One region of the Pseudomonas sp. C7.1 genome, then DNA from elsewhere that is predicted to be linked to it. Evidence: predicted binding sites of a transcription regulator. Region 1 holds the regulator's gene; each other region holds the start of a gene.

Region 1 (5,526 bases):
CTAGAGCTGGAGCTGCCTGTGATCACCCTTGAACCCAGGTTGGAACAGATATTGCTCAACAGTATTCAGAAGGCCGGTCAAGGCTCCGAGGAGGGCATCCTCCTGGAGCCTGGCATGGCCGAGAAGCTGCAGCGTTCCCTGGTGGAAGCGGCGCAGCGCCAGGAGATGCTCGGCAAGCCAGTGATACTGCTGGTGGCCGGTCCGGTCCGGGCGATGCTCTCGCGATTCGCGCGGCTGGCGGTTCCGAGTATCCATGTACTGGCATACCAGGAAATTCCGGATAACAAGCAGGTCACCATCGTTGCCACGGTGGGGCAGAACTAACCGAGGTTACAGGCCATGCAGGTCAAACGCTTTTTCGCCGCCGATATGCGTACCGCCATGAAGTTGGTGCGTGATGAGCTGGGTGCCGATGCCTCGATCATTGGCAATCGCCGGGTAGCCGGCGGTGTCGAACTGACCGCCGCGCTGGATTATCAGGTGCCTGCCGCACCGGCCCGTCAGCCAAACCCTGCGCTGGAAGCCGAGCTGCGCAAGACCCAGGCAAAAATCGCCACGGCCCAGGCCGAGCTGACCACCCGCACCCAGGTTGATGCCGGCAAGGACCGCCAGCTGTTTGGCGCTGCCGACAGCCTGCCTGCTGACAGCTTGGCTGCCGTGATGCGCAAGTCTCAGGTTGCGCCTGCTGCGGCAACCGATCAGCGTGCCCTGGACGCCATGCGTTTCGAGTTGCATGGTCTGCGTGAGTTGATCGAAGTGCAGTTGGGTTCAATTGCCTGGGGCCAATTGCAGAACCGCCGCCCGCAGCAAGCCAATCTGTGGCGCCGCCTGCAGCGCATGGGGCTGTCTGCCGAGCTGTCGAAAGCCTTGCTGGAGCGTGTCAACACCCTGACAGAGCCCCGCCAGGCCTGGCGCATGCTGCTGGCGCATCTGGCTCACGCGATCAAGACGCCGAAGCAGGAGCCGATGGAAGAGGGCGGTGTGATCGCTCTGGTCGGCCCGGCCGGCATGGGTAAAACCACCACCCTGGCCAAGCTGGCTGCGCGTTACGTGCTCAAGTACGGCGCGCAGCATATTGCCCTGGTTAGCCTGGATAGCTACCGCATCGGTGCTCAGGAGCAACTCAAGACCCTGGGGCGCATTCTCAATGTTCCGGTGACCCTGGTCGATCCGGGGCAGTCTTTGACCCAGGCTCTGGCCCCGCTGGCGCGCAAGCGTGTGGTGCTGATCGATACAGCCGGCCTGCCGGCTAACGATCCGGCCTTGCGCATGCAGCTGGAAACCCTGGCCAGCCGCGGCGTCAACGCAAAAAATTATCTGGTAATGGCCGCTACTAGCCAGGGCCAAGTGCTAAAAGCCGCCTACCATAGTTATAAGCGCTGCGGCTTGTCTGGCTGCATCCTGACCAAAGCAGATGAAGCCACCAGCCTGGGTGAGGTTTTAGGACTGGCTATTAGCCAGCGTCTACCGGTAGCCTATCTCACTGATGGGCCACGCATTCCCGATGACCTGCAGATACCTCGCAGTCATCAATTGGTTAGCCGAGCTGTAGGGCTGCAGGCGACCCAGGATCCAAGTGAGGATACGATGGCGGAGATTTTTGCCGGCCTTTACCAGCAACCCGCACGGCGCGTCAGCTAAGCGTCAGGCTGTTGGGATTGAACCGCGCTTAGCCGGCCAAGTGGCTCCAGTCGAAGTTAGACAAGGTGTTTAGAAATATGGGTATGCATCCCGTACAGGTGATTGCGGTGACTGGCGGCAAAGGTGGCGTCGGTAAGACCAACGTCTCGGTGAACTTGGCGTTGGCCCTGGCTGATCTCGGCCGCCGGGTGATGCTGATGGACGCCGACCTGGGCTTGGCCAACGTCGATGTGCTGCTTGGCCTGAGCGCCAAACGCACTCTGGAAGACGTCATCAGTGGCGAGTGCGAACTGCGTGATGTGTTGCTGCAGGGGCCGGGCGGCATTCGTATCGTACCGGCAGCGTCTGGTATTCAGAGCATGGTGCAGTTGACTCCGATGCAACATGCGGGGCTGATCCAGGCCTTCAGCGATATCAGCGACAACCTCGATGTGCTGATTATCGACACCGCAGCCGGCATCGGTGATGGCGTGGTTAGTTTTGTGCGCGCCGCCCAGGAAGTACTGGTGGTAGTGTGTGATGAGCCGACCTCGATCACCGACGCCTACGCGCTGATTAAGCTGCTCAACCGTGACCACGGCATGAATCGTTTTCGCGTATTGGCCAATATGGCCCACAGCCCGCAGGAAGGTCGCAACCTCTTTGCTAAGCTAACCAAAGTCACTGATCGTTTTCTCGACGTTGCCCTGCAATATGTAGGTGCGGTGCCTTACGACGAGTCAGTACGCAAGGCCGTGCAGAAGCAGCGTGCGGTCTACGAAGCCTTCCCGCGCTCGAAGTGTGCGCTGGCGTTTAAGGCGATAGCCCAGAAAGTCGACGCTTGGCCGTTACCGGCCAACCCGCGCGGCCATTTGGAATTTTTCGTTGAGCGTCTGGTGCAGCAACCGATCGCAGATACGGCCATATGACAGCAGCCTCTGGACTTCGTATGTATAGCAAGGCGCAGGCGCAGGACTCCCAGCACCAGTTGATCGAGCGCTACGCGCCTCTGGTCAAACGCATTGCCTATCACCTGTTGGCCCGGCTACCGGCTAATGTGCAGGTTGACGATCTGATTCAGGCCGGGATGATCGGCCTGCTCGAAGCGTCAAAAAAATACGACTCCAGTAAAGGCGCCAGTTTCGAGACATTTGCAGGTATTCGTATTCGCGGCTCTATGCTTGATGAAGTGCGTAAAGGTGATTGGGCACCCCGTTCGGTGCACCGCAATAGTCGCATGGTCAGTGATGCGATTAGAAAAATTGAAGCCAGAACCGGCAGAGACGCTAAAGATCAAGAGGTTGCGGCCGAACTCCAATTGAGTCTCGAGGATTACTACGGCATTCTTGGCGACACTTTAGGCAGCCGTCTGTTCAGTTTCGACGACCTGTTACAGGACGGTGAGCACGGTGGGCTGGGTGAAGACGCGGGCAGCAACCACCTTGAACCTTCTCGTGATCTGGAAGATGAACGCTTTCAGGCGGCCCTGGCGGATGCCATTGCCAACCTGCCGGAGCGCGAGCGTCTAGTGTTAGCGCTATATTACGATGAAGAATTGAATCTTAAAGAGATCGGCGAGGTGTTGGGGGTTAGCGAATCTCGTGTAAGCCAGCTACACAGTCAGTGTGCCGCTCGTTTACGCGCTCGTTTGGGTGAGTGGCGCGCACATTGAACAGCATTCGTTATCGCTAGGCCGGTTTCACGATTAAAAGCGCATGCAGGTTGCTGGGTGCGTTTGGGACTGTACGGAGGTCGACTTGGACAAGAACATGAAAATCCTCATCGTTGATGACTTTTCAACGATGCGACGGATCATCAAGAACCTCCTGCGTGACTTGGGGTTCACCAACACAGCGGAAGCCGATGATGGCGTCACTGCGCTGCCCATGCTGCAAAGCGGCAGTTTTGACTTTTTGGTGACGGACTGGAACATGCCCGGCATGACCGGTATTGACCTGCTGCGCGCGGTGCGCGCCGATGAGCGCTTGAAAACTCTGCCGGTGTTGATGGTTACCGCAGAAGCCAAGCGTGATCAGATCATCGAGGCAGCCCAGGCTGGGGTTAACGGTTATGTGGTCAAGCCGTTCACCGCCCAGGTACTGAAAGAGAAGATTGAAAAGATCTTCGAGCGAGTCAACGGCTGATGTCTGCCATGAGGGTGCTATGGAACATAAAGATTCCGTTCAGGGTGATCTTGAGTCGACTCTGAAACACAACGCTCGCCAACTGGTAGACAGCCTGGAACAAGGCAAATTTGGTGAAGCGGTAGAACTGATACATGAGCTTAACAAGGTGCGTGATCGTGGCCTGTATCACGAGGTCGGTAAGCTGACCCGTGAGCTGCATAATGCCATCGTCAATTTCCAGCTCGACCCCCGTATGCCGCATGCCACGGAGGTTTCGCAAATCACCGATGCTACTGAGCGTCTGAATTACGTGGTAACGATGACCGAAAAAGCGGCCAATCGCACCATGGATCTGGTCGAGCAGAGTGCGCCGTTGGTTAACGACCTCAGCGATGAAGCGCAAAGCCTGAGTGCTGACTGGGGGCGCTTTATGCGCCGCGAAATGAGCGCCGATGGCTTCCGTGAACTGGCCAAGCGTGTTGAGCTGTTTCTGGCGCGCAGTGAGCGCGATGGTGCCAAATTGTCTGGGCACCTCAACGATATTTTGCTGGCTCAGGACTATCAGGACCTGACCGGTCAAGTGATCAAGCGTGTCACGCAGCTGGTGACTGAAGTGGAAAGCAATCTGCTGAAGTTGGTGTTGATGGCCAGTCAGGTGGACCAGTTTGCCGGCATTGAGCACAACCATGAGTTGCTCCGCGCCGAGCAAGAAAAACAAAAAGAGCCTTCCAGTGGTGAAGGTCCGCAGATTCATGCCGATAAGCGTGAAGACGTCGCATCCAATCAGGATGATGTCGACGACCTGCTTTCCAGCCTGGGATTTTAGGAGCACGTCTTATGAGCTTCGGCGCCGATGAAGAAATCCTCCAGGACTTCCTGGTAGAGGCCGGCGAGATTCTTGAACTACTGTCCGAGCAGCTCGTAGAGCTGGAAAGTCGCCCGGACGACATGAATCTGCTCAACGCTATTTTTCGCGGGTTTCATACCGTCAAAGGTGGTGCCGGTTTTCTCCAGCTCAACGAGCTGGTGGAGTGCTGCCATATCGCAGAAAACGTCTTCGACATCCTGCGCAAGGGTGAGCGGCGCGTCGATTCCGAGTTGATGGATGTGGTGCTCGAAGCACTGGATGCCGTCAACAGCATGTTCACCGAGGTGCGTGAACGCACCGATCTCACTCCCGCCACTCCAGCGCTGCTGGCCGCTTTGGCTCGCCTGGCTGAGCCTGCAGGTGCCGCTGAGCCCGTGCCTGTTGAAGCCGAGCCTGAACCAGAAGTGGAGCAAGCTGCAGGCGATATCACCGACAGTGAATTCGAACACTTACTGGGCGCCTTGGATGAGTCGCCAGCACAAGCACCTAGTGCTGCCAGCAGTGATGAAATCACCGATGATGAGTTCGAGTCTCTGCTTGACCAACTACATGGCAAAGGTCAGTTCGTAGCGTCTGACGTTGCAGCCGCACCTACTGCTCCTGTTGCAGCCAAGCCTGTAGCGGCACCCGGTGATGAAATCACTGATGATGAGTTTGAATCGCTGCTCGATCAGTTGCATGGTAAAGGCCAGTTTGTTCCGCCGCCTGCTGTAGCAGCGCCTGCCGCACCTGCGGCCAAAGCTGAGCCAGCTGCTGCGCCGAGCGGTGATATTACCGACGATGAATTCGAAGATTTGCTTGATCAACTGCATGGTAAAGGCAAATTTGTCGAGCCTGAAGCGATCAAACCTGCTGCACCAGCGCCTGCCGCCAAGCCTGCTGAGCCCGCCAAGGCCGCCGCAAAACCCGCCG
Region 2 (5,526 bases), 1.7 Mb from region 1:
GGCACCCGTCACACTATTGGTTGGGCTAGTCAGCGTCAGCCCGTCAATGCTGAACTGCGCATCGGCCGCCTGGGTAATGTAACCCGCGCTGGCAGTATCCGCAGTATTCAAGGCAACCGTACCGTCGGCCGCCAACGCAGCCAGATTGCCAGTGCCCGTCACGATTACGTCACTGCCTGCACCGGTGGTACTGGAGCTGAATACCAGACGCGACTCCCCGGTTGTCGAACCCGGGTTGCTCACAATATTGACGCTAATGCCCTTGTCTTTGAGCGCCGCATTGAGCTGGTCGCGGGTACTCGACAAATCGGAACCGACTGCAATCTTGACCGGTGTGCCAGTATCACTGGCACCGAGCTTGACGGTAAAGGTTTCCTCGCCAGCGCCGCTGCTGAAGGTATTGTCTACCGCAGCGGACGCCACCTTGCTCGAGGCAGCCAGGCGCTCCACTGCCACTTGATAGACACCCGCCAAAGCACTCTTGCTGGCAGAGGCCGTGACTGCGGCGGTATTGGATGAGCTGGCGGTACGCTTTTCAAACAGCGCTGGATTGTTCAATTCCTTTAGCGCTGTCTGGAAGGCGCTAAGCGCACTCTTGAGCTGGCCCAAGGCGGAGAACTTGGTAGTCGTAGCCTTTTCAAGGCGCGCGAGCTGCGCGGCCTTCGGTGCCTTTTCTGCATTAACCAACGCACCGACGATGCTGTCGATGTCGATGCCAGAACCAATACCCGTTAAACCGACCATGTTAACCACCTCGTCATGAGAATGACGCTCAACGCTAGAAATCAATAACAACCAAAAATCATGCCACTCAGGCTTCAGCCTTGAACAGTAAACTACGGATTTCTTCCAGATTCTCGGCCAAACGCAACGCATCTTCAGTCGGGATCTGACGAACGACATCGCCCGATACTGAGTCGGTGACCTTTACCACCACGCGCCCGGTGGAATCATCGACAGCGAAGTTGAGGTCGCGCCGTATTGACTGAACGAAGCCCTGAATCGAGGACAGGGCTTTTTCAACCGACTCCCGGTCCGATTCGACAGGCTGTTCGGCTTGCTCGGTTGCTGCTGCACGAGCCGACGATTCTGGTGCAGGCACCGACCCAGGCCGCGACACAGAGCCGCTGGCCGCGCCGGCTGGCGACTTCGTCCCAGCTGTTACCAACGACAACGGGTTGCTGATACCTATGTCCATCGTCACACCCTCTCAATGGCAAGACGGGGGAAGCGCTAAGCACTTCCCCCCGTAGTCTAACGCTGACTAACTGTTTCAGCTTACTGCAGGAGGCTAAGCACCGCCTGCGGCAACTGATTGGCCTGAGCCAGGATCGCGGTACCAGCTTGTTGCAGAACCTGATTCTTGCTCAGATTCGCGGTTTCAGCAGCGAAGTCGGTATCCTGAATCCGCCCGCGGGCAGCCGATACGTTTTCACCAATGTTTTGCAAGTTGCTAATCGTGTTCTCAAAGCGATTCTGCACCGCACCCAGATCGGCACGCTGGTTATCGATCTGCTTGAGGGCATCATCAATGACCAGCACGGCCGCCTGCGCACCTGCCGCGTTGGTGATGTCTATATCTTTAACGGAGTTAGCAGCAACAGGCACTAATGGAGCCGGAGTCACGGTGCCAAATGTCGCACCAGTCGTGTCAGTGTCGGCGAAGGTGATAGTCACAAGATCACTGGTGGGGACCGCTTGGGTGGGATCTGCCTTGTTAATCACCTGATACACGCCGGCGGCATTCTTATGCACACCCACTTCCACGTTGGCGTCGTTGATAGCCGCAGCCAGTTTGTCGGTGGCCTGCTCAACCGTATCGGTGGTAAGCAGTTCCGCCGTCACAACCACGTCGGCCTTACTTCCGAAATCAAGCGTCAAGCTCACTGTACCGTCTGCTGTAGCAGCGGTGGCAGAACCGAAGGCGGTTTGAAAGAAGGTACCTTCAAGCGAGTCAGCACTCATTTCAGCGATGTTGACGCTGATGCTTTCGTTCGCAGCCGAACCCACCTGAAAGTTCTTGGTGCCGAAATTACCATCAAGCAATTTCTGACCACCGAAGGTGGTGGTGTTGCTAATACGGTCCAGTTCTTTTTTCAACTGGCTGACTTCAGAGTTCAAGGCCGTACGCTCGGAAGTGCTGTTTGAGCCGTTGGACGACTGCAGGGACAGGTCACGCATACGCTGCAGGATATTGGTGGACTGCTGCAGGGCACCTTCAGCGGTCTGCGCCAGGGAGATACCGTCGTTGGCGTTACGCACCGCTACACCCAGACCATTAATCTGGCTGGTAAGACGGTTGGCGATCTGCAGGCCGGCAGCATCATCCTTGGCGCTGTTGATGCGCGAACCGGTGGACAAACGCTGAAGCGAGGTTTGCAGCGCATTGGAGGAAGAGTTCAGGTTGCGCTGAGTGTTCAGGGACGGGATGTTGGTATTGACTGTAAGGGCCATGATGTTTGCCTCCAATGGGCTGGTACTAAAGGTAGCCGGGTAGTGCGAGCTTGGTTGCCTTGCTCAGGCACCCCAGTTACTTCGCATTCGTAATCTTTATCGGCGCTGGCCTAGGATGCTTTAGGTTTTTTTGGCCTATTTCGCGAAAAAAAATTCTTCGGGGTTAACAATCAGTTAGCTCAAACGATAAGACGAATGCAGGGTTTGGGCAGGTTTACGTCAGGAAACCCCCAATTAACAACCACATCTGGACTGTAGGAGCGGGCTTGCCCGCGAGCTTTCGGGGTGACGCTGCCAGCTATATGCACAAAGCTCGCGACCAAGGGATCCCCTACAGCGGTAAAAAATACCCGCAAGTTTTCGGCAATCAAGCGGCTCTAAGAACTACGAAGCATCAACGCAGCTGGTTGAACAGGTTGAGGTTGCTGATTTTTACAAAACTCTGCTGCGCTGCCTCCAGAATGATCGACTGAAAGGACAGACGCGACAGCGCCTCGGCGTAATCCAATTCACGCAGGTCGGCCTGCACGCCTTTGTTGACCAGAGTGACGTCGTCGTTATCAGTCAGGGTCGACTCGATAATATTCAGGCGTGCACCGATTTCGCCGCGCACGCTGTCCACCGTAGTCATGCCGTGATCCAGGTTGGTCAGCGCCTCGGCCACCGCGTCGCGCGTTTGCAGGTTGCCGGCCGGGGTGTCCACACCGTTTTCCAGGGCCGTGCGCAGATTGGCGATGGTGGTCAAAATACCCTGCTTTTCTTGTGTTGGATCGGCCGTGATCTGAATGGTTTCGCCTCCCACCGGAACCCCGTCGAAGTGCAAGGTCACGCCGCGAAACACCAACTGATCGCTATCATCTGGGTCATCGTCGAGTTTGCCGCTGGCCAGCACCGTGCCCGGCACACCGATTTCAAACACTTCATAACTCTCGGCATCTGGATTGCCGAAAACGATTTCAATACCGGCCTGCGGAAAGTTGTTTGGTGGTAACGCGGCGAAAGCCACTTCGTCCTGCACCAAGGGTGCTGAGACGCCCAGGGTAGAACCCACTGGACTCACTGTAAGCACGCTACCTAAGCGCCCCGCATTGGTGACGCGCTCGAAAATCCGCTTGCCACTGCCACTGATCGCCATGTCCAGCGAGCTAGCCACTTGCAGCTTGCGTTGGCCCTCGTCGCCTTCATAGCTGTAACTGCCATCGGCCTGGCGCACGAAGGGTTGGGTCTTGCCCTGAAACCCTGAAAACAGGTACTCGCCGCGAGCATTGCGGGTGTTCATCAGGCTGAGCAACTCATCCTCGCGCTCGCCCAGCTCGGCGGCGATAGACTGGCGGTCGCTCTGACTCAGTGCGCCATTACCGGCCTGCACCGCCAGCTCGCGCACGCGCTGGAGGACGGTATTGACCGAGTTGAGGGTGACTTCCTCCTGGGTCAGGCTGTTGTTGGCCGCCGCAAGGTTGTCTTTGTATTGGGTCAGCACGTTCTGCTGTTGCTCCAGCTGCAGCAGGCGCACCGAGGCAACCGGGTCATCCGCTGGAGTGAGGATGCGGTTGCCAGTACTGATTTGTTCCTGGGTGCGGGTGACATTTGCGTAGTTGCGCTGGATGCCCTGCACGCCGTTGTTGAACGCCTGGATGGTGGAGATGCGCATGAAATCTTACCTCTTAGGCGGCCTGGACAATTGCCTTGCTGCCGAAACCGGATCGCCAGCAAGCTGGCTCCTACACAGTTTGCTACGCGACAGCGCAGCGTCTGGACGACGGGATATCTCCTACAGATCGCAGGGTACGCCAGACACCGCGAGCAGCTCCTCCCCCTAACCCTCGGCTTTGGCGTCCTGCGTCGCCCTACCTCCTGCATCCTTGCAGTCGTCTCCTGGAGGGAGAGGGTATTGTGCTGCGCGCGCCGGCGAGCCGCGCGCTTTTATCTGAACGTATTGATCAGGGTATCGAACAAAGAGCGCGCAACTTGAATGACTTGCGCCGAAGCATTGTAGTACTGCTCGAACTTGATCAGATTGGCCGCTTCCTCGTCGAGGTTCACCGCCGACAGCGAATCACGGCTGTCAGTGGCCTGTTTAAGTATCGCGCCGGTGGCTTCGCTGTCCTGCCGAGCTTGTGCAGTCAGGGTGCCAACACGCTCGACCAGGTCGCCATAGCCATCGGTGAAAGTAACCCCGGTGCCGATGCCGGTCACCGTTGGATCTACGCCAACCGTCTGCTTGCTTTGCAGATCCACCAGCTTCAAAGCGTTGCGGTTGTCCGACACGCCATTGGTGTTGAACGACAAGCTGAAGCTGTCGCCGCTCTCTGGACGACCGCTGACGGTGAAACTCACCCGGTTGCCGCCGCCCAGATCAAGTTCGTAGGTATTCGGCTGGCCGGGTACGAATGCCCCGGCGGGAACCCGAGCTAGGCCAGCAACCGGGGTGCCTGGCGGGTTTTCAAACGCACCCGCGCCGTTATAAGTAAGGGCCACAGGCAAAGCGGCGGCAATAGCCGTTGAGTCAATGGGGCTGGTGCCGGCCGCAATCAGATCGGGCTGTGAAATCGAGCCGTTACCGCGATTCTGCAATTGTGCTTCCGCCCGCACCGGCGCGGCGAAGGCCAATTGATCAGGCTGGTCCAGCACTGCCGTGATGCTACCGGCGCCGCGCCGAGTAGGCTGAAGCAGGAATCGATCCCCAGCATTCGGCGTACCATTTGGGGTTATGGTGAACCCTTGGTCACGCCCACTGCCATCGGTAAAACTGAGCACGCCAGCCGTATCGGTAATCGAAAGCGCCTCGCCATCGCTTAAGCGTCGCGCTGTATAGGTGGCGCCGTCATATTCTAAGCGATAGTCGCTGGTGGTCAGCACGCTGCTGTCGGTGATGTTCAGCGTCGGCTGGACGTTGCTGGTGTTAGTCGTGAAGGCCAGCACTCGCAGCGCTGCGGTTGCGGCGTCGTTGAAGTCACCGAACAGGGCGGTACCCACCTGCCCCTTCAAATCCAAGCCTTCGCCGAGCTGGGTATTGACCTGATCGCTGACCGCCAGTGCCAGCCGACCGAGCGAGTTGAGGGTTGGATCCAG
Region 3 (5,526 bases), 310 kb from region 1:
GATCAACATGGTCGGTGAAAGGTCGGTGGCAACAATCTGCAAGCCGCCCTTGAGCTGACCGATATTCGTCTTCTCGAACTCGTCGATGGTCATCGACAGCGAATAGGGCTCTTGCCCCGAGGAGCAGGCCGCCGACCAGATGCGCAGACGCTGACCCGGGCTGGCCTTGATCATCTCCGGCAGTACGCGTTTTTTCAGCACCTCGAACGGATAGGTATCGCGAAACCACAGGGTTTCATTGGTGGTCATGGCATCAACCACCTGCTCACGCAAACCACTGCGTGGCTGACTCTGCATGCGCTGCACCAGCTCACCCAGGCTCTTGATGCTGTTCTGCTCCATCAACTTGTTGAGCCTACTGGAAACCAGATACTGCTTGTTGGTGCCAAGCAGAATGCCGCAGGCTTTTTCCAGGAACGTCCGGAACTGCTCGAAATCCAAATTACCTGTAGACACTCGCGAGGCCTCGACAAACATATGATTCACTGAGGGCCAAGCCCTCAGTCCCCTGCCGCAATATTGATGCGTTCAGCCACACGTGCCGCCAGGTCATCCGGGCGAAACTTGGCGAGAAAATCATCCGCACCCACCTTCTTCACCATGGCCTGGTTAAACACGCCTGATAACGAAGTATGCAGGATGATGTGCAGCTTTTGCATGCGTGGATCAGCGCGGATCTCCGCAGTCAGCGTATAGCCATCCATTTCTGGCATTTCGATGTCAGAAATCAACATCAAAAATTCCTCTGCAGGATTTTTGCCTTCTTCAACCATCGCCTTCAGATAATCCAACGCCTGACGCCCGTCGTTCAGCGCCACCACCTCCACACCGACAGTCTCCAGGCAACGGGTTACCTGCTTGCGCGCCACCGAAGAATCGTCGCAGGTCAACACGCGCATGCTCACCGCCCGCGCCTGGGTCTCGGCGCTTAGCACGCCCTCGGAAATCACTTCCGATGTTGGCGCCACCTCGGCCAGAATTTTCTCGACATCGATGATTTCGACCATCTTGTCGTCCAGGTGGGTGACCGCCGTCAGGTAATGATCGCGGCCGGTGCCCTTGGGTGGCGGATGAATCGACTCCCAGTTCATGTTGACGATGCGCTCGACCGATTGCACCAGAAAGCCCTGAACCTTGGTGTTGTATTCAGTGATGATGACAAAACTGTTGTCGATATTGGCCAGTGGCGCACTGCCGGTGGCCATGGACAAATCAAGAATCGGAATAGTACCGCCACGGATATTGGCAACACCGCGAACGACCGGACTGGATTTGGGCATGATGGTGAGTTTGGGGCATTGCAATACCTCTTTCACCTTGAATACGTTGATCCCATACAGCTGATTGCTGTTCAGACGAAACAGCAACAATTCCAAACGATTCTGTCCAACCAACTGAGTTCGCTGGTTAACCGAATCCATCACACCGGCCATACCCAAACTCCTTATTTGAGTAACAGATTGCTGTCAGCGTAGCAGGCGGCACGCGCCTTGCTACCCAACCCACATGAACACTGAAACGACAACTAACCGACACTCACTCGCAAAATGCCGCTACTGGCTGGCAGTTGTACCTGCTTTGCTGGCACTCGGCTATAGCGTCTTGGCATCAGCCAATGCCACGCGGCCTGAACAACTTATCGGCGCTGGCGAAGTTTTTCTTGAGCAAGCGGTGAGCGATTATTTACAGCGTAGCAACATCGCTGGCCGCCATGAGATTCAAATCAACCGGCTTGACCCACGCCTGCGCCTGCCGCTGTGCTCACAACCGTTGATCACGACCCTGGAAAGCCCTGCCGAGCCGATTGGCCGCGTGACCTTGCGCGTGCGCTGCGATAGCGCTGCGCCTTGGACAGTGTTCGTGCCTGGACAAGTGCGCCTGTACCGCGAAGTGGTGATCGCCAGCCGCCCACTCAAACGTGACAATCTGCTGACGGATATGGATGTAGTGCTAGCCGAGCGCGATGTCGGCCTGCTCAACCAAGGCTATCTCACCGCCCTCAAGCAGGCAGTCGGCAAGAAATTGACGCGACCCATGCTGCCCGATCAAGTGCTTGCGCCAATTCATGTACAAATGGCCGAAGCCATACGCAAAGGCGATCAAGTAGTGATCAGCGCCCGCAGCCGCGGTATCAGTGTGCGCATGCTTGGCGAAGCCTTGTCAGATGGCACAATTGGCAAACAAATCAGCGTGCGCAACCAACGCTCCAATCGGGTGATCCGGGCCCGCGTTGTTGGGCCTGGACAGGTTGAAGTAGCAATGTAGGCATGATTCTTGTTTTAGCTTTGTGTATTCAGTGAGCTGACGATTAGCCACACTGTGTTTAGACTGTTACCCGACGCACACTTTTTTGCCCTAAAGTTTTCCAGGGCAATGCCGACAAGCTAGGCAAGCGTCCATACACTGTTCGAGGTTTTGCATCATGGTCATTGACATCAACCGGCTCAACAATGCCGCAACGCCAGCCAATTCGGGGCGGACCGGCAGTGCGCAGGCAGGTGGCCAGAACGAAGCCATCGGCGCTAAACAACCTGGCAACGTGCCCAGCCCCGTCGAGCAGGCGCAACAAGCCGGCAAGAGCGGCGAGTCGGTACAGCTGAGCCGAGAGGCCCAACAGTTGCAGAAAGTCAGCGAAAAGCTGCGCGATCAGCCAACCGTCAATAAAGAACGTGTCGCCCAGCTCAAACAGGCGGTCGAAGACGGCAGCTACAAGGTCGATAGTCAGCGTGTCGCCAGCAAACTGCTTAATTTCGAATCCCAGCGCTAGTCACCGGGCTACGCTGGGGTAATTGGCCGCCCAATAGACACTGCATGCCACGCACTGCAATGTCTGTTACCCCGAAGAGCCCGCAATGCACGACACCAGCCTGCTTGAACTGTTCACCAACGATATCGGCACCGCCGAGCAGTTGCTTGAATTGATCGACACCGAATTCCAGGCCCTCAGCGATCGCGACCTCCCTCGCCTGCAGGACATCCTGACGGAAAAATTGCCGCTGCTTACCCTACTCGACCAGCACGGCAAGGAGCGCAGTCAACTGCTCGCCAGTCTCAAGCTAAGCCCCGACCGCGCCGGCCTACAAGCACTTGCCGCGCAATCTAATCAGGGCGAACTGCTGCTTGAGCGCGGCGACCAACTCAACGCCCTGCTCGAACGCTGCCAGGCGGCTAACCTGCGTAATGGCCGACTGATTCGCTCCAGCCAGGCCTCGGCTAACAGCATGCTCGGCATTCTGCGTGGTAATGAGACGCCCAGCCTCTATGACAGCCGCGGCAGTGCCGCTAGAATCGGCCAGCAGCGCCCGCTCAGCCAGGCCTGAAACCTATAAAAGGCACAGGGGACATACTGTCATATTGCCAGTATGCTAGTGCCATAGCATTTGCTCGGAGAGTTACGGACCGTGTCCAGTCCTTTTAGTCAGGAAGATGGCCCGCAGCCACCCAAGGTGCTCAAAGCACCGGTGGAGATAGTTGCTAACCTGCGCCAACTGCAACAAAACCATGACCCACTGATCATCACCTTCCACGAACGCAACCAACGCTTCCAGAGCTACGTGATCGACGTTGATCGCGACAAGAACGTGCTAATTCTCGATGAGTTTGTGCCTAATGATGGCGAGCGCTATCTGGCCAACGGCGAGGCGTTCAATGTTGAAGCGTTCCATGAAGGTGTGCGCGTGGCCTGGAAATGCGAACAGAACGTGCGCATCACCGAGCATGAAGGCGCGCGCTGCTACTTCAGCCCGATGCCGCTTGAGGTGACCTATCACCAGCGGCGCAGTGCCTTCCGCGCCCCGCTCAAGCAAAGCGAACTGATTAAGGTCGAGCTGGCCGGCGACAAATTGCGCACAGCCATGCCTGGGCATTTGCTGGATATCTCCGCAACTGGCTGCAAACTGCGCTTTCCCGGCAATATCAGCAGCAGCCTGCAAGCCGGCCAGGTATATGAGCGCTTTACTGCACGATTTCCTTTCGGCGCCATGACCACCGCCATTGAGATGCGTCACGTGCAGTACGAAGAGAAAGTCGACACCACCTTTGTCGGCGCACGCTTTCACCGCATAAATGGCCAGGAACAGCGTCTGGTCGAGCGTTTTGTCTATCAGCTGCAGCGCGAAGCACGACGTTTCGAGAGTGACGGGCTGTTCTAGATCAGGATATTCAAGGCCGCCAAGCGCGACAGATCCTCAGGTCGGTCCACGTCCCACAACGCAGGTAGCAGCGCTGGATGCCAACCCAGTTGCTGCAGGCGTTGCAGCGTCATATCGAAGACGCGCTCAGTGCCCCATGGCATATCGCTGAACAATGTCGCCGCCATGCTGCGCAGCCCCAGCAACACGTAACCGCCATCTTCTGCCGGACCGATCACCACAGATTTTTCCTGCAACGCGCTGCAAGCGGCCTGCAGATAGTCGCCGTCGAGCGCCGGGCAATCATTGCCGATCAGAATCACCGCATCACTTTCTGCCAGCCCGAGAGTAGCAATACGGCGCATGCGTTCGCCCAGATCACCCGCGGGTTGCTCGACCAGCGTCCAGTCAAGGCGTTGCGCCAGCTGCTGCAGATCAACATCCGGCAAATCATCCAACCACAGAAAGCGCTCGCTAAAACCATGAGCCGGCAACTGCAGCGCGTGCGCAAGCAGCAACTGCTGCACATCACAGGCACCCTGAGCGCCCAGCGCCGGAATCAGGCGCGTCTTCACACGCCCCACCACAGGTGCGCGCGCAAGCATATGCAATGAGATCGACAGGTTCATAGCAGCGACCCTCGACGGTACTGACGAGCCAATTTGTCCGGGCTGGCGCCACAGTAATAGGCCAGCCGCAGATACCACATGAGCAACACGGTACGCCAGATTCCGCGCTGCTCCCAGCGCCGGCTAGAGGTCGACAATGGAGGACGCAGACAACGCGGCCGTGCCAGCACCTTAAGCCGCTGACACAGCTGCAAATCTTCCATCAGCGGAATCTGCGCGTAACCGCCCAAGGTCTCGAACTGCTGGCGAGCAACAAAAATCCCCTGGTCACCCGAAGCAATACCGCTAAGGCGCGAACGCAGGCTGATCATCGCACCAATCAGTTGCAATGCCAGCCCGGAGCCCGACAGACGCACATCGAAACGCCCCCACAGCGGTCGCTCGCTCAGCACCTCTTGCAAACGTCTAAGTGATGCGGCACTGATCCGCGTATCGGCATGCACAAACCACAGGTAGTCACCACGGGCCACCGCCGCACCGGCATTCATCTGCAGTGCACGGCCCGGGGCCGCTCTCAGCAATTGGTCAACCCGCCCTAGCGCCAGCCCGCAGGTGCCATCGCTGCTGCCGCCATCGACCAGGATCAACTCAGCGCCGGTGGCGCGTAGATCCGCCAGATCATCCAGCAAACCCGGCAACGCCTGGGCCTCATTGCGCACCGGGATCACCACGCTAAGCAGCGGCGTCATTGACGCGGCTCTGACTGGGTGGGCGGCTCAGTTGCAGGCTCGGTATCAGGCTGCTGCACTGCGCTGTTGTCGTGCATC
Region 4 (5,526 bases), 670 kb from region 1:
GGCGCCGAGAACATCTGCACTTCTTGGTAAATGGAGAAGCCTTTGTAGGCGGCGAGGGCGAGTACCACGACGAGTACTGCGCCGAGCATGATCAGCATGCGGCGGAGCAACATATTCCGGTTCCTTGGCAAGGCGGTTGAAGAGCCTGGGAATAGGCAAGAGGGGCACATTAGACCTCGCGCAAAGGCCTGTCAAAGATTCGCATTTACAGAGAAATGTTGTGCAAAAGTTGCCGGATTGATCAAGTGTTTTTTAAACAGAAATGCCAGCATAGGCTGGCATTTTGCTTGTTGCGCTGTAGCTAGCTCGGGGGATCAGGCACTCAGGCGCTGGGTCACCTCATTGAGCTGCCCGGAGAGGACTTGCAGGTTTTGCCCGGCGCTTTCGGTGCGCTGTACGTTCTCCTGGTTGGCCGTGGCGATGGCGGTGATTTCGGTAAGGTTGCGCGAGATATCCTCGGCTACTGAGGTTTGCTCCTCGGCGGCGGTGGCGATCTGCCGGTTCATATCGCGGATCGCTTCCACCGCGCTGGTGATCAGCTGCAGCGTGGCGCCGGCTTCGGTGACCTGGGTTACGCCTTCCTCGCTGCGCTGTTGGCCGCTCTCGATGGCGCGCGCCGCATTCACCGCACCGGTTTGCACGGTGTCGATAATCTGGTGGATTTCTGCGGTGGACTCGGCGGTGCGCTGCGCCAGGGTGCGCACTTCATCTGCAACCACGGCAAAGCCACGGCCTTGTTCGCCCGCGCGGGCAGCCTCGATGGCGGCGTTAAGCGCCAGCAGGTTGGTTTGCTCGGCGATGCCGCGAATCACTTCTAGAACCTTGCCGATGCGCCCGCTGTCGGCTTCCAGGCGGCGAATCACCTCGGAGGTGTTGGTGATCTCGCTGCGGATATCGGTGATGGTCTTGATGGTTGCCTGCATCACCGTCTCGCCCTGGCGTGCGGCACTGTCGGCGGCATCGGCGGCGCCGGCGGCTTCGGCTGCATGTCGGGCGACTTCCTGGGCGGTGGCGGACATTTCATGCATGGCCGTGGCGGCCTGGTCGGTACGCGAGAACTGCTCGCGGGTACCCTCAGCCATCATTGTTGCGATGGAGTTGAGTTCGCCGCTGGCGGTGTCCAGATCAGCCGTGCTGCGTTTCAGGCGGGTGAAGGTGTCGGCGAGGAAGTCGCGCAGAATATTTGCGGCAACAGCGAGGTTGCCCAGCTCGTCCTGGCGGGTCGAGTCAATACGCTTGCCGAAGTTGCCCTGGCTGAGCTGGGAGATGTGCTCGATCAGCTCGCGAATCGGGTTGATCAGGTTGCGGTTGATCAGCCATAGGCTGAACAGCGCGATCACCACGGTAGCACCCAACATCAGCAGGGTGCCGAAGGTGATGATTCGATCAGATGAGGCGTTGATTAGGCTGGCCTGGTCTAGGCTTTGCTTGCGCAACTGCTCGACAAGTTCGTTCATTTGCTGGCTGGCGGCGCGGTCCATACCTGCTACGCCTTTATCACCCGCCTTAGGATCGCCACCGGAGGCGATAAAAACGTCCAGGCCCTTGCGGTAGTTGTTACCTAGCGTTTTGTGTTCCAGGCGCAGCCCTTCGACTTTTGACTTGAGGCTATTATCGCTGCCTGCCGAGGCGAGCAATTTGCCGAGTACATCCTGGACTTTACGTTCCTGGGCTTCGAACTGTGTCCAATATTTGTCCAGCTGGGCTTTGTCGCTACCACGCAGCAGCACGTTCTTCCATTCCTGCACTTGGATCTTGAATTCTAAGTTGGCCTGATCAACCAGACGTGAGCTTTCCAGTGGGCCTTCAAGCAGGCCGCGATAGGCCTGCATGCCGCTGGAGAGGAAGCTGAAGCAGGCCAGTGCGGTGACCAGAATCAGCGCCAGGCTGCCGCCGAGCAGGGCAAGAATTTGCGCGCGCAAGGATTTTTGCAGAAACATCGGTAATACCCCTGTGTTTGGGAGGCGGAATACCAGTGACGCAGAGCGCGTCCTAGCTGCGAATATCCCTATTGACTGGTATCGGCTGGGCCGGATTGCCTGAAGCAGCGGCTGCTAGGAGTATAGATCGGCTCTGCGGCAGCGTTCTTTAGCGTGCCGCAGGCTTTTACAGGCTTAAGAAAGGCTCTGTACCTATTGCGATTGCATGCAATCGGTAGGTTGGCGCTGAGCGCAGCGAAGCCCAACAGGCGTTGGCATAGATCGTTGGGCTTCGTCGCTGCGCTCCTCAACCCAACCTACGGTTTATCGCCTCGCAACACGCAATGGGGAGAGCGCCTCAAGAACGGCGTTTAGACCAGGCGCAGGTGGTTGTCCCACAGCCCTGCGGGGAGTTGCAGGGGCTGGCTGCTGATCCGGGCGCTGCGGCAGTTGTACAGGCGGCACCGGCCAACGCCACTGCTGACTACAAAGCCGTCGGCTACCGCGCCAACGCCGGCGCAATCGGCTAGGGGCGCATCCATGCGCAGCTCGGCGCTGTCCAGGTCCCAGATAAACACCCGGTTACCGCGCGGTGCGGTTAACGCCAGCAGGCGCAGCTCGCTGTGGATCGCCACGCTGGCGGTGTATTGGTTCATCAGCTGGCGCTGCGCGTCGGCCACCGGGAAATGCTGGAAGGGTTGGCCAGGGCGCTTGATCGCCAGCAGCGGCACCGCATCGCTGATCTCGCCCATATATTGCTGGCCACTGACCAGGGTGCCGTCGCTGGCCACGGCCATGTGGCGTACGCTGTTCATGCGTTCCGGCAGCTGTTCTTTGCTGATTAGGCTGCCATCGCGACGCAGCAGCGCCAGGCTGGACTCCATGGCGTCGAGATTCATTTCCACCCGGCTGTCGGCCTCGGTGCGGATGCCGCCGTTGGCCACCGCCAGGGTTTCACCGTCGGGTAGCCAGAGCAGCTGGTGTGGGCCGATGCCGTGGGTCGACAGTTCGCTGACACGTTGCAACTGCCCACCTTGCAGGCGGTAGACGCCCAGCACACCGCGACCGGGATCTGCGGTGTCGTTCTCGGTGGCGTACAGCCATTCGCCGTCCTTGTGGAACACCGCGTGGCCATAGAAGTGGCGCTGCTTGGGCGAGTTCAGGGTCTGCAGCAGCTTGCCGTCGCGGGTGTCGATCAGGTAGCTCTGGGTGCTTGGGCGACGGCCGACAAACAACGCCATCGGCAGAAACGGATGGCTGATCACATCGTGACAACGCTCGCGGACCTGGGTGGCAAACACTTGGCTGCCATCGAGGCGGTAGCCCGCCGCGAAGTGCTTGCCGGCGCTATCGTTGCGTGCCGACAGCAATAACGGTTGTGGGCCGCTGTGCATCAGCGTCCAGCCGCCAAAAGCGCTAGCGGCAACTGCTGTGGTCGCCACGGCGGCGGCACTTAGCCCTAGAAAAGCGCGGCGATTGATCTGCATGAATCAGTCACCATCGTGAGCGTTAAAACCCAGTTGGATGCCCAGGGTCTTCGCTAGCTCGGATTCATGCAGGCGATGCAACACATTCAGGCTGTCATACAGGGCGTTGACCTCGGTGCGCCCAGCTTCGTCGCTAAGCAACTCACCGAGCGGGCGTTGGGCTGCGGCCAGGCGCTGGCGAGTGTCGCTGTAGGCGGCGTTGATGCGTTGTTTCAGTTTATCTTGATCACTGCTAAGCAGAGCCTGGATGCCATCTTGTTCGGCACCCAGCCAGATGCGTTCGGCGCTGGCCAGGCTGGCCGCGAGGTTGGCCAGGCTGGCTTTGCTGCGCCAGGCCTCGGCCTGATAGGGCTGCGGCAAGCCTTTGCTCTGGCGGCCGAGTGGCGTGCCGAGCTTTTTCTTCAGCCCGTCGATGGCGCTGACCTGGGTGCGCAGCAGTTCTGCCACCGCTTCCGGGGCTTCGGCGTAGCGTGTGTTGGGGAAGTTTTTGAGCTGCGCAGCCATGCCGTCCTTGGCCTGCCACTGGCTCAGCACATCGGCGGCAAGCACTTGCTGGTGCTGGCCGATGGCGACGATCAGCGGGCAGTAACGGGTTTTCTGTTCGGCGATATTCAGGTCGATGGCGGGGTCGAACAGCAGGTATTCATAGGCGGTCAGGCCCTGCACCACCACGCTGGATTTATCCAGATCGGCCGGGGTCAGCTCAGGCTTGCTGTTGACCAGCGCTTCGACCTGGCGTGCCACCAGGTTCTTTTTGTCTGGCCAGAACTGCACCTGCCAGGCGCGGTTGCCTTCCGCCAGCGGGCCAAAGGCCACCGGTTGCACGGCGGCCCAGGCGCTCTGCGCGCTGGCAAAGGCCTGGCGGGCTTCGGCGAGGTTCTGTTGGTCTGTGCAGAAGGCCTGGCCGCTGATGGCCAGTTGGCGGTCAGCTTCGCTCCAGGCGCTGTAGATCGGCAGCAACACGCCATCGGTGAGCGCGCGGCTGACCTGCTGCTGCGGGTCGCTAGGGCTGCAGGCGGTGAGCGTGAGGCTAAGCAGGGCGAGCGTGAGGGGTGAGCGAATCATCTGCGGCTCCTTACAAGGAATTCAGAAAAGCCAACAGCGCGGCGCGCTCGTCGGCGTTAAAAGTCAGCACCTGTTGCTTGGCCGCTTCTGCCTCGCCGCCGTGCCAGAGAATGGCTTCCAGCAGGTTACGCGCGCGGCCGTCATGCAGAAACTGGGTGTGGCCGTTGACCGTTTTCGTCAGGCCGATGCCCCAGAGTGGCGGGGTGCGCCACTCGTTGCCGCTGGCGAGAAATTCCGGACGATGGTCGGCCAGGCCGTCGCCCATGTCATGCAGCAGCAGGTCGCTGTAGGGGCGAATCAGTTGGTTGGCCAGTTCCGGTTCGGCGGCATCGCTGGCGGTGGTGAACTGCGGGGTATGGCAGCCTTGGCAGCCGGCCTGGTGGAACAGGTTCTTGCCGGCGAGCACCTGCGGCGTATCCGCGCCGCGCCGTGCCGGCACGCCAAGGTTGCGGGTGTAGAACAGCACGCTGGCGAGGATGTTGTCGCTGACCTCGTGTTCGCCGCCATTTGGCGCGTTACGGCAATCGGTCTGCGCCGCAGTGCAGTTGTCATGGGGAATCAGCGTGCTGGTCAGGCCCATGTCGCCCGCAAAGGCATCGGCATTCTGCTGATTGAGCGTCGGCTGGCCGGCCTTCCAACCGAAACGGCCGAGCACCGTGCGTTGTTGCTCGCGGTCCCATACCTGGTTAGCGCGCCCGGAAATACCATCGCCATCGAGGTCGTCCGGGTCGGCATTGGCCAGGATGGCCGCTTCGGGAATAGCCTCCAGCAGACCTAGGCCGATCATCGGCGGGGCAATGCGCGCGGAAAACAGCGTGTCGGGATGCAGGTCGCCATAGCCGAGTTGGCTGATTTCCAGGGTGGGCTTGCGCAGCTCGATCTGTGTGCCATCGGCAAAGCTGACCTGTTGTGTGCTGTAACTGACGCGCACCTTGCCCTCGGGCGCGACGCCTGGGTTGGCCATGTCCTGCAGCTGGCTGCCGTAGGTGGGTTCGGCCAGCACGCCGAGGCGCTGGATAATCTCGGCATGCTCGCTGCCCGCCGGAATCGACAGG

What was found. The regulator FliA, encoded in region 1, starts transcription of late flagellar genes. The targets are predictions, from matches to a motif close to CTAAAGTTTNNNNNNNNNNNGCCGNTAA.
Region 2: AC0T4W_RS05865 (flagellin) is a predicted target of FliA. The motif match lies at 2,551-2,578, and genes of this name have one in related genera.
Region 3: flgM (flagellar biosynthesis anti-sigma factor FlgM) is a predicted target of FliA. The motif match lies at 2,356-2,383, and genes of this name have one in related genera.
Region 4: AC0T4W_RS16955 (methyl-accepting chemotaxis protein) is a predicted target of FliA. The motif match lies at 2,065-2,092, and genes of this name have one in related genera.

The regions. Positions count from the first base shown of each region.
Region 1 covers NZ_JBWDTL010000003.1:2,217,538-2,223,063, reverse strand. Annotated here, with positions in the region: gene flhA (flagellar biosynthesis protein FlhA) at 1-324, shown strand, start outside; gene flhF (flagellar biosynthesis protein FlhF) at 340-1,641, shown strand; gene fleN (flagellar synthesis regulator FleN) at 1,719-2,549, shown strand; gene fliA (RNA polymerase sigma factor FliA) at 2,546-3,292, shown strand; gene AC0T4W_RS13845 (chemotaxis response regulator CheY) at 3,390-3,764, shown strand; gene AC0T4W_RS13840 (protein phosphatase CheZ) at 3,784-4,572, shown strand; gene AC0T4W_RS13835 (chemotaxis protein CheA) at 4,584-5,526, shown strand, end outside.
Region 2 covers NZ_JBWDTL010000003.1:551,844-557,369, reverse strand. Annotated here, with positions in the region: gene fliD (flagellar filament capping protein FliD) at 1-744, opposite strand, end outside; gene AC0T4W_RS05870 (flagellar protein FlaG) at 812-1,198, opposite strand; gene AC0T4W_RS05865 (flagellin) at 1,279-2,454, opposite strand; gene flgL (flagellar hook-associated protein FlgL) at 2,849-4,105, opposite strand; gene flgK (flagellar hook-associated protein FlgK) at 4,378-5,526, opposite strand, start outside.
Region 3 covers NZ_JBWDTL010000003.1:2,526,974-2,532,499, forward strand. Annotated here, with positions in the region: gene cheR (protein-glutamate O-methyltransferase CheR) at 1-456, opposite strand, end outside; gene AC0T4W_RS15315 (chemotaxis protein CheV) at 501-1,433, opposite strand; gene flgA (flagellar basal body P-ring formation chaperone FlgA) at 1,507-2,265, shown strand; gene flgM (flagellar biosynthesis anti-sigma factor FlgM) at 2,423-2,767, shown strand; gene AC0T4W_RS15330 (flagella synthesis protein FlgN) at 2,853-3,320, shown strand; gene AC0T4W_RS15335 (flagellar brake protein) at 3,402-4,151, shown strand; gene AC0T4W_RS15340 (TIGR04282 family arsenosugar biosynthesis glycosyltransferase) at 4,148-4,759, opposite strand; gene AC0T4W_RS15345 (TIGR04283 family arsenosugar biosynthesis glycosyltransferase) at 4,756-5,448, opposite strand; gene AC0T4W_RS15350 (MFS transporter) at 5,445-5,526, opposite strand, start outside.
Region 4 covers NZ_JBWDTL010000003.1:2,884,152-2,889,677, reverse strand. Annotated here, with positions in the region: gene AC0T4W_RS16960 (efflux RND transporter periplasmic adaptor subunit) at 1-113, opposite strand, end outside; gene AC0T4W_RS16955 (methyl-accepting chemotaxis protein) at 315-1,940, opposite strand; gene AC0T4W_RS16950 (DUF1513 domain-containing protein) at 2,291-3,400, opposite strand; gene AC0T4W_RS16945 (imelysin family protein) at 3,410-4,471, opposite strand; gene AC0T4W_RS16940 (di-heme oxidoreductase family protein) at 4,482-5,526, opposite strand, start outside.